Regions from separate parts of the Kitasatospora sp. NPDC002040 genome, predicted to be linked through region 1. Evidence: riboswitches for the same ligand, from Rfam matches in the RefSeq annotation. Region 1 holds a riboswitch; each other region holds the start of a gene.
What was found. Region 1 has a riboswitch for cobalamin ahead of metE (5-methyltetrahydropteroyltriglutamate--homocysteine S-methyltransferase). Riboswitches for the same ligand answer to the same signal wherever they lie in the genome.
Positions count from the first base shown of each region.

Region 1 (2,192 bases):
AGGTCGGCGCGGTTGGCGGCGAGTTCGGCCGTGATCGCGCTCGCGCCCTCGCGCAGGCCCCGGGCGAGCAGGGCGGTCTCCCGGGCCTTCTGCCGGGCGAAGGCCAGCCAGCGGGCGATCTGCGGGTCGAGGTCGCGCTCGGCGGTGGCGTCCAGCGGTACGTGCAGCAGCGAGCTGGACGGTGCCACGTCCACCCGGTCGGCCAGGCCGAGCAGGGTGGCCAGGGTGCCGAGCGACTTCTCCAGGTCGTTGATCCAGATGTTGCGGCCGTCCACCACGCCGGCGACCAGGCGCTTGCCGGGCAGGCCGCCGACGGCGGCCAGGTCGTCCAGGTTGGCGGCGGCGGGGCCGGTGAAGTCCAGCGCGAGGCCCTCGACGGGCGACTTGGCCAGCACCTTCAGCGCCTCGCCGAGGCGGTCGAAGTAGCTGGCGACCAGCAGCTTCGGACGCTCCGTCAGGGCGCCCAGCTCGCGGTAGACCCGGGCGGCGGCGTTGAGTTCGGCCGGCGTGCGGTCCTGGACCAGTGCGGGTTCGTCCAGCTGGACCCAGTCCGCACCGGCGGTCCACAGCTCGGCCAGCAGCTCGGCGTAGACCGGCAGCAGCCGGTCCAGCAGGGTGAGCGGCTGGAAGTCGGCGGCCACGCCCGGGGCGGGCTTGGCCAGCAGCAGGTAGGTGACCGGGCCGACCAGCACGGGCCGGGCCCGGTGGCCGAGTTCGACGGCCTCGCGCAGCTCGGTGACGGCCTTGGCGGGGTTGGCGGTGAAGACCGTGTCCGGGCCCAACTCGGGCACCAGGTAGTGGTAGTTGGTGTCGAACCACTTGGTCATCTCCAGCGGCGCGACCTCCTGGGTGCCGCGCGCCATCGCGAAGTACCCGTCGAGTGCGTCGGCGTCGACGGCCGCGCGGTGGCGGGCCGGGATCGCGCCGACCGCGACCGTGGTGTCCAGTACGTGGTCGTAGAGCGAGAAGTCACCGGTGGGCACTTCGTGGAGGCCGGCCTCGGTGAGCTGCTGCCAGTTCTCCCGGCGCAGCCCGGCGGCGGCGGTGAGCAGGGCTTCGGCTGTGACCGTGCCCTTCCAGTACCCCTCGATCGCCTTCTTGAGCTCCCGGTTGCGGCCCTGGCGGGGGTAGCCGTGCACGGTGGCCCGGGTTGCCGTGGCGGCGGAACGCACTGTCAAGGGACTCTCCTTCGCGAGTCTGTCTCCTGGTCCCCGATGACGGGACGTCAGGCGCGAAGGGGTACGGAACAGGACGGGACCGTCTGCGCGTCAACAGCGCCGAGCCCGCCTTGCCGTCCGCCGACCCGCCCACGAGGTCACCGAGATCTCCGCGCGCGAAAGGTCGCGTGCGGGCAGCGGGCAGGTCTTCGGACTCGCGGGCACGGCCGCCCTGGAAGGGCGGTCACCTACTGGCCGTCGCTTCCCAGGCCCGTTCCGGACCCAGTGCGTATGACGGCGGTCGTTCCCACTCACCGCTGCGGGGCAGTCCCGGACTGGCCGATCGATCGGCTTCACCGGGTTCCCTCTTACGACGCATCTGCCTGGCGGGCAGCGCGAACCAGCTACAGGGCCACCATAGAACGAAACCGGGGCACCAGGAGCACAACCCGCCACCCCGTCCGCACTCCGAGACGCAGGCGATGCCCGAACGGGCCCGTCCCGCGGGTCACCCCCGCGGGACGGGCAGCCGTCAGCGCGGGCAGCTGCCCTGGACGACCTTGCCGCCGGACTGCGCGGCCGTGGACGGGTCGACCATCAGGCACAGGCCGGTCCAGTAGTTGATGAACTTGTAGCCCGTGCCGTCCGGGAGCGGCGTGGGGATGACGTTCCACATCTGGCTGCCGGAGAACCAGCGGGTCTCGCAGGGCCACCAGAACAGCTGGGTGCCGGCGCCGGGCGGGGTGCCGTTGTTGTAGGGCACGGTGAGGCACTTGCCGTTGGCGGCCTTGAGCCAGTAGTAGCCCTTGCCGTCGAAGGAGTCCTTCGGGTCGGTGGCGGTCCACTGGTGGCTGCTCGGGGCGGTGGCCTGGCAGGCGCGCTGGGTGACCAGTCCGCCGTCCGCGTTGTCGTCGAACTCGGGGCCGCGGACCATGCAGCGGCCGTACTTGGTGTCGGCGTAGCTCTTGTCGGCCCTGACCCGCCAGATCGCCGGGTCGCCCTCGCGGGACTTGAGGTCCTGGTTGCGCATGATGA
Region 1 covers NZ_JBEOXV010000002.1:827,349-829,540, reverse strand. Annotated here, with positions in the region: gene metE (5-methyltetrahydropteroyltriglutamate--homocysteine S-methyltransferase) at 1-1,178, opposite strand, end outside; cobalamin riboswitch at 1,341-1,577, opposite strand; gene ABT118_RS09020 (phosphatidylinositol-specific phospholipase C domain-containing protein) at 1,690-2,192, opposite strand, start outside.

Region 2 (2,192 bases), on a different contig from region 1:
CAGGTTCAGGTTGTGGGTGCGCCGGGCCTCCTCGCCGGTGTTGTCGCGGAGCTCCAGGAACTCCTCGATGTCGGCGTGCCAGGTCTCCAGGTACACGCAGGCGGCGCCCTTGCGGCGGCCGCCCTGGTTCACCGCGGCAACCGAGGAGTCCAGGGTGCGCAGGAACGGGACGATGCCGTTGGACTTGCCGTTGGTGCCGCGGATCAGGCTGCCGCGCGAGCGGATGCGCGAGTAGGAGAGGCCGATGCCACCCGCGTGCTTGGAGAGCCGGGCGATCTGCGCGTAGCGGCCGTAGATCGAGTCCAGGTTGTCCAGCGGCGAGTCCAGCAGGTAGCAGGAGGACATCTGCGGGTGCTTGGTGCCGGAGTTGAAGAGCGTCGGCGAGGAGGTCAGGTACTCCAGGCGGCTCATCAGGGTGTACAGCTCGGCCACCTCGGCCACCGACTGCTCGGTGTCGCCGACCGCGAGGCCGGCCGCGACGCGGAGCAGGAAGTGCTGCGGGGTCTCGATCACCTTGCGGGTGATCGGGTGGCGCAGCAGGTAGCGGGACTGCACGGTGCGCAGGCCGAAGTACTCGAACCGGTCGTCGCCCTGCTGGTCGATCAGGGCGTCGAAGGCGTCGGCGTGCTTGGCCACGAAGGCGGCGGTGATGTCGCCGATCAGGCCCTCGGTGTGGCCGACCACGATCGAGGCGGAGAAGGAGACCGCGCCCTGGCCGATCGCCTCGTCCTGGATCTCCAGCGCGAGCAGGCGGGCGGCGAGCTTCGAGTACTGCGGGTCCTCGGCGATCATCGAGGCGGCAGCCTCCACGGCCAGCCCGCGCAGCTCGGCGAAGTCCGAGTTGGCGTTCCGGCCGCGCAGCGCAGCGGCCGCGACGTGGCCGGGGTCCACCTGGGGCAGGTCGATGCTGCGGTCGGTGAGCAGCCGAAGCAGCGCAGCACCGGGGTCGGTGTGTGCGGAGTCGGCAGAACCCTGGGAGGGCAGGGCAACTGAGGCAGCGATGGTCAAGGCGCTTCTCTCCTGGCGGCGGCGGTCGGCGAGGGGGCTACCGGACCACTGGGGCACAGGGGAGCGCGCGCAACGCCCGACGGCGTGCGCGATTCAACCCCCCTGGCCCACCCGCGAGGCCCGGACGTTACTGCTGTGCTGCATGGCGTCTGCGGGGAAGCCCTGTGGCACACCGTCGGCAGGTCATCGGACTCACGGGCACCCCTTGGGGCGCCTGCTCACCGCTGCGGGGCAGTCCCGGATTCGCACCGGGTTCCCCTGCTTCGACAGCGAGAGCGAGCATACATGTTGTAGTCCATCCAAGATGTAACCCCACATCTTGTGCGCGCAGCGTGTCGGGCTGACTCCTCGGCGGGTTCGGGGGCGGCGACGGGGGGCCGTCCGGCGCACACCCTCGGGCGCGCAAAGGGCACCGGACGGGCGGGGGGCGGTACGGCCCTACCGGGGGCGGCCCGCTCCGTACCCGCCGTATCCGCAGGCGGGTCCTGCGGGCAGCAGAATGTGGCGGACCGCACCGGGACTGGCCCGGCGCGGTCCGCCACAGGTGCCGGCGGTCAGAGGTCGATGACGTAGACGAGCAGCAGCACCCCCGGGCGGACCTCCCAGTCGCGCTCGGGGGCCCGGCGGAAGCCGAGGCGTTCGTACAGGCGGTGGGCCGAGGTCATCGAGGGCCGGGTGGAGAACGCCATGGCGGTCAGTCCGAGCTCCCGGCTGCGGGCCATCGAGGCGCGGACGAGCGCCTCGCCGGCGCCGCGGCCGCGGGCCGCCCCGCCGACCGCGAGCATCCGGATCTCGCCCTCGTGCGGGGCGGCGATGTCGGCGAAGCCGGTGCCGCCGACCGCGAAGGTCACGCAGCCGAGAAGCTGTCCGCTGCCAGGGTCGACCGCGACGAGGAGCTCGGCCTGTTCGAACCGGGGCCGGGCGTCGGCGAGCTTGGCGGCGTAGGGGCCGTCCGCGGGGCTGTGGCCGTCGCCGACGAAGGCTTCGAGGGTGACCGCTCCGACTGCTTCGAGATCGGCTTCGACGGCGCGGCGGATGACGATGTCCATGGCGACAGTGTGCCGGGGGCGGGGTCGGAGGGGGCGGGCAGGGTGCCCTGCAGCCGGGCGCCGGGCGCGGGGTCGTAGGGGTAGCCGCCGGGGCGGTGCCAGTTGTCCCGGCCGTGCCGGGAGTTGCGGTCGACG
Region 2 covers NZ_JBEOXV010000003.1:383,037-385,228, forward strand. Annotated here, with positions in the region: gene ABT118_RS12030 (ribonucleoside-diphosphate reductase subunit alpha) at 1-1,002, opposite strand, end outside; cobalamin riboswitch at 1,169-1,297, opposite strand; gene ABT118_RS12035 (GNAT family N-acetyltransferase) at 1,563-2,057, opposite strand.
Region 2: another riboswitch for cobalamin. It lies ahead of ABT118_RS12030 (ribonucleoside-diphosphate reductase subunit alpha); the one in region 1 lies ahead of metE (5-methyltetrahydropteroyltriglutamate--homocysteine S-methyltransferase).

Region 3 (2,192 bases), on a different contig from region 1:
GCCTGCATCGCCTGCGCGCGGCCGATCTCGGCGCCGTCGGCGGTGACGAAGGAGTTCAGCGACATGTTCTGCGCCTTGAACGGCGCCACGCTGACACCCTGTCGGGCCAGCCAGCGGCAGATGCCCGCGGTGACCACGCTCTTGCCCGCGTCGGAGGTCGTCCCGGCGACCAGCAGAGCGTTCATCGCTTCCTCCACGAGTACAGTGCCCGGCCGGTCACGGTGACCGCCAGTGCCAGGGCGCCGACCCGCCGGGAGAGCGTGCAGGCCCGTTCGATGTCATCGACCGTCACCGGCCGCAGCTCGCCGCCGAGTACCGGCCGGTGCTCGACACGCTCCCCGTACCGCAGCGTGCCGCCCAGCTGGACGCCGAGTGCTCCGGCGAAGGCCGATTCGGCCTGGCCCGCGTTCGGGCTGGGGTGTGACGAGCCGTCACGGCGCCAGACCCGCCAGGCGGTGCGCGGCTCGGGCGCGGCCGCCACCGTGAGCAGTGCGGTCAGCCGGGCACCCGGCCACCCGGCCAGGTCGTCCAGGCGGGCCGAGGCCCAGCCGAACCGCAGGTGGCGCGGGGAGCGGTGGCCCACCATCGCGTCCAGGGTGTTGACGGCCCGGAAGGCGAGCAGACCCGGCGTGCCGGCCAGCGCGCCCCAGGTGAGCGCGTTCACCACGGCGTCGGCGGTGTTCTCGGCCACCGACTCCACCACGGCGCGGGCGATCTGCGGCCCGTCCAGCGCGCTCGGGTCCCGCCCGCACAGGTGCGGCAGGCGCTCGCGGGCGGCGGCCAGGTCGTGCTGCCGGAGCGAACGGCCGATGGTGCGGGCCTCCCGGGTCAGCGAGGTGCCGCCCAGCACCGTCCAGGTCGCGGCGGCGGCGAGGACGGCCCGGGCGACCGGGGCGTCCTTCAGGGCCCGCTCCGCGAGCACGGCCCCGGCCGCGACGGTGCCCACGCAGGCGGCCGTGTACGCGGCCCCGGCCGGACGGTGGTCGCGCCACAGCCGGCGCTCCAGCCGGGACGCGGCCGAGCCGAACACGGCCACGGGGTGGCCCCGGCGGGGGTCGGCGAACTGCGCGTCGGCGAGGTAGCCGGTGACGGAGCCGAGCAGGAAGGGGAGCGCGGGGGTCAGCCTGCGCACGACGGGGGGAGGTCGTCGCGGTCCTGGGCAGGCGGCATGGCGTGCGTGTCCTCACTCAGGGTCCGCGCCCTGGATCGACGTACCGGGGGCGAGAGTCTCCTGGCTTCCGGGTCCGACACACCCTCGGGCCTTCCAACAGCCGCCTGGGCGGGCCGTCGTGACCATATGTCGAGCGTGCTCCCCGGTGACAGTGGCGGGACCGCGCCGGATTCGCACCGGCTTCCTCTACTTGCCTCCGTTTGGCTGAAGGATCCCATCACGCGCCTCGATCGGCCGTCAACAAAGGGCGCGGAGGGGTTGGTCACACGGACGTTCGCCCCGCCGTGCGGGGGGTGCCGGGCCGGGTGAAGCTGGCCCTGGCGCGGCGCAGGTCCGCGTCCGGACTGGAGGACGGTCATGACCGATCTCGGCAAACTTCTCGGGGGACTGCTCGGCGGCGGGGGAAGCGGGGGCGGAAGTGGAGGCGGGGGTGCGGGGAATCTGCTCGGCCTGCTGCTGGGAGCGCTCGGCGGCAGCAAGGGAGCGTCCGGCGGCCTGGGCGCGCTGCTGCAGCAGCTGACCCAGGGCGGGCTGGGGTCGCAGGCCCAGTCCTGGGTCGGCACCGGCGACAACCACCCGGTGAGCGGCGCCGAACTCGCCGCCGCCCTGCCCGACCAGGAGCTGGACGCGCTGGCGCAGCAGGCCGGCCTCTCCCGCGAGGAGGCCGCCGACCGGCTCGCCGCCCAGCTCCCGGGCGCGGTCGACCAGCTCACGCCGAGCGGCGAGGTGCCGAGCCCGGCCACGCTCGAGCAGCTCTTCGGCAAGCAGAACTGAGACCTCACCCACAAGCCCGGGGCGCCGCCCGCGCGGCGGAGCCGCACCTCGGCAGCGCCCTGGGCCCCGGGTGAGGCACTGGTTGATCGAACGTGTGCCGAGCCCCGCGACACTCGAGCAGCTCTTCGGCAAGCAGACCTGGGCTCGTGGTGCTGCGGACGGGCGGCTCCGCCGTCGGGGCGCCCTGCCCGACCGAAGTCGGCACCGCCCGCGCGGCGGAGCAGCGCCCCGGGCGGACGTACTGGTT
Region 3 covers NZ_JBEOXV010000007.1:225,604-227,795, forward strand. Annotated here, with positions in the region: gene ABT118_RS19240 (cobyric acid synthase) at 1-185, opposite strand, end outside; gene ABT118_RS19245 (cobalamin biosynthesis protein) at 182-1,123, opposite strand; cobalamin riboswitch at 1,205-1,404, opposite strand; gene ABT118_RS19250 (YidB family protein) at 1,529-1,945, shown strand.
Region 3: another riboswitch for cobalamin. It lies ahead of ABT118_RS19245 (cobalamin biosynthesis protein); the one in region 1 lies ahead of metE (5-methyltetrahydropteroyltriglutamate--homocysteine S-methyltransferase).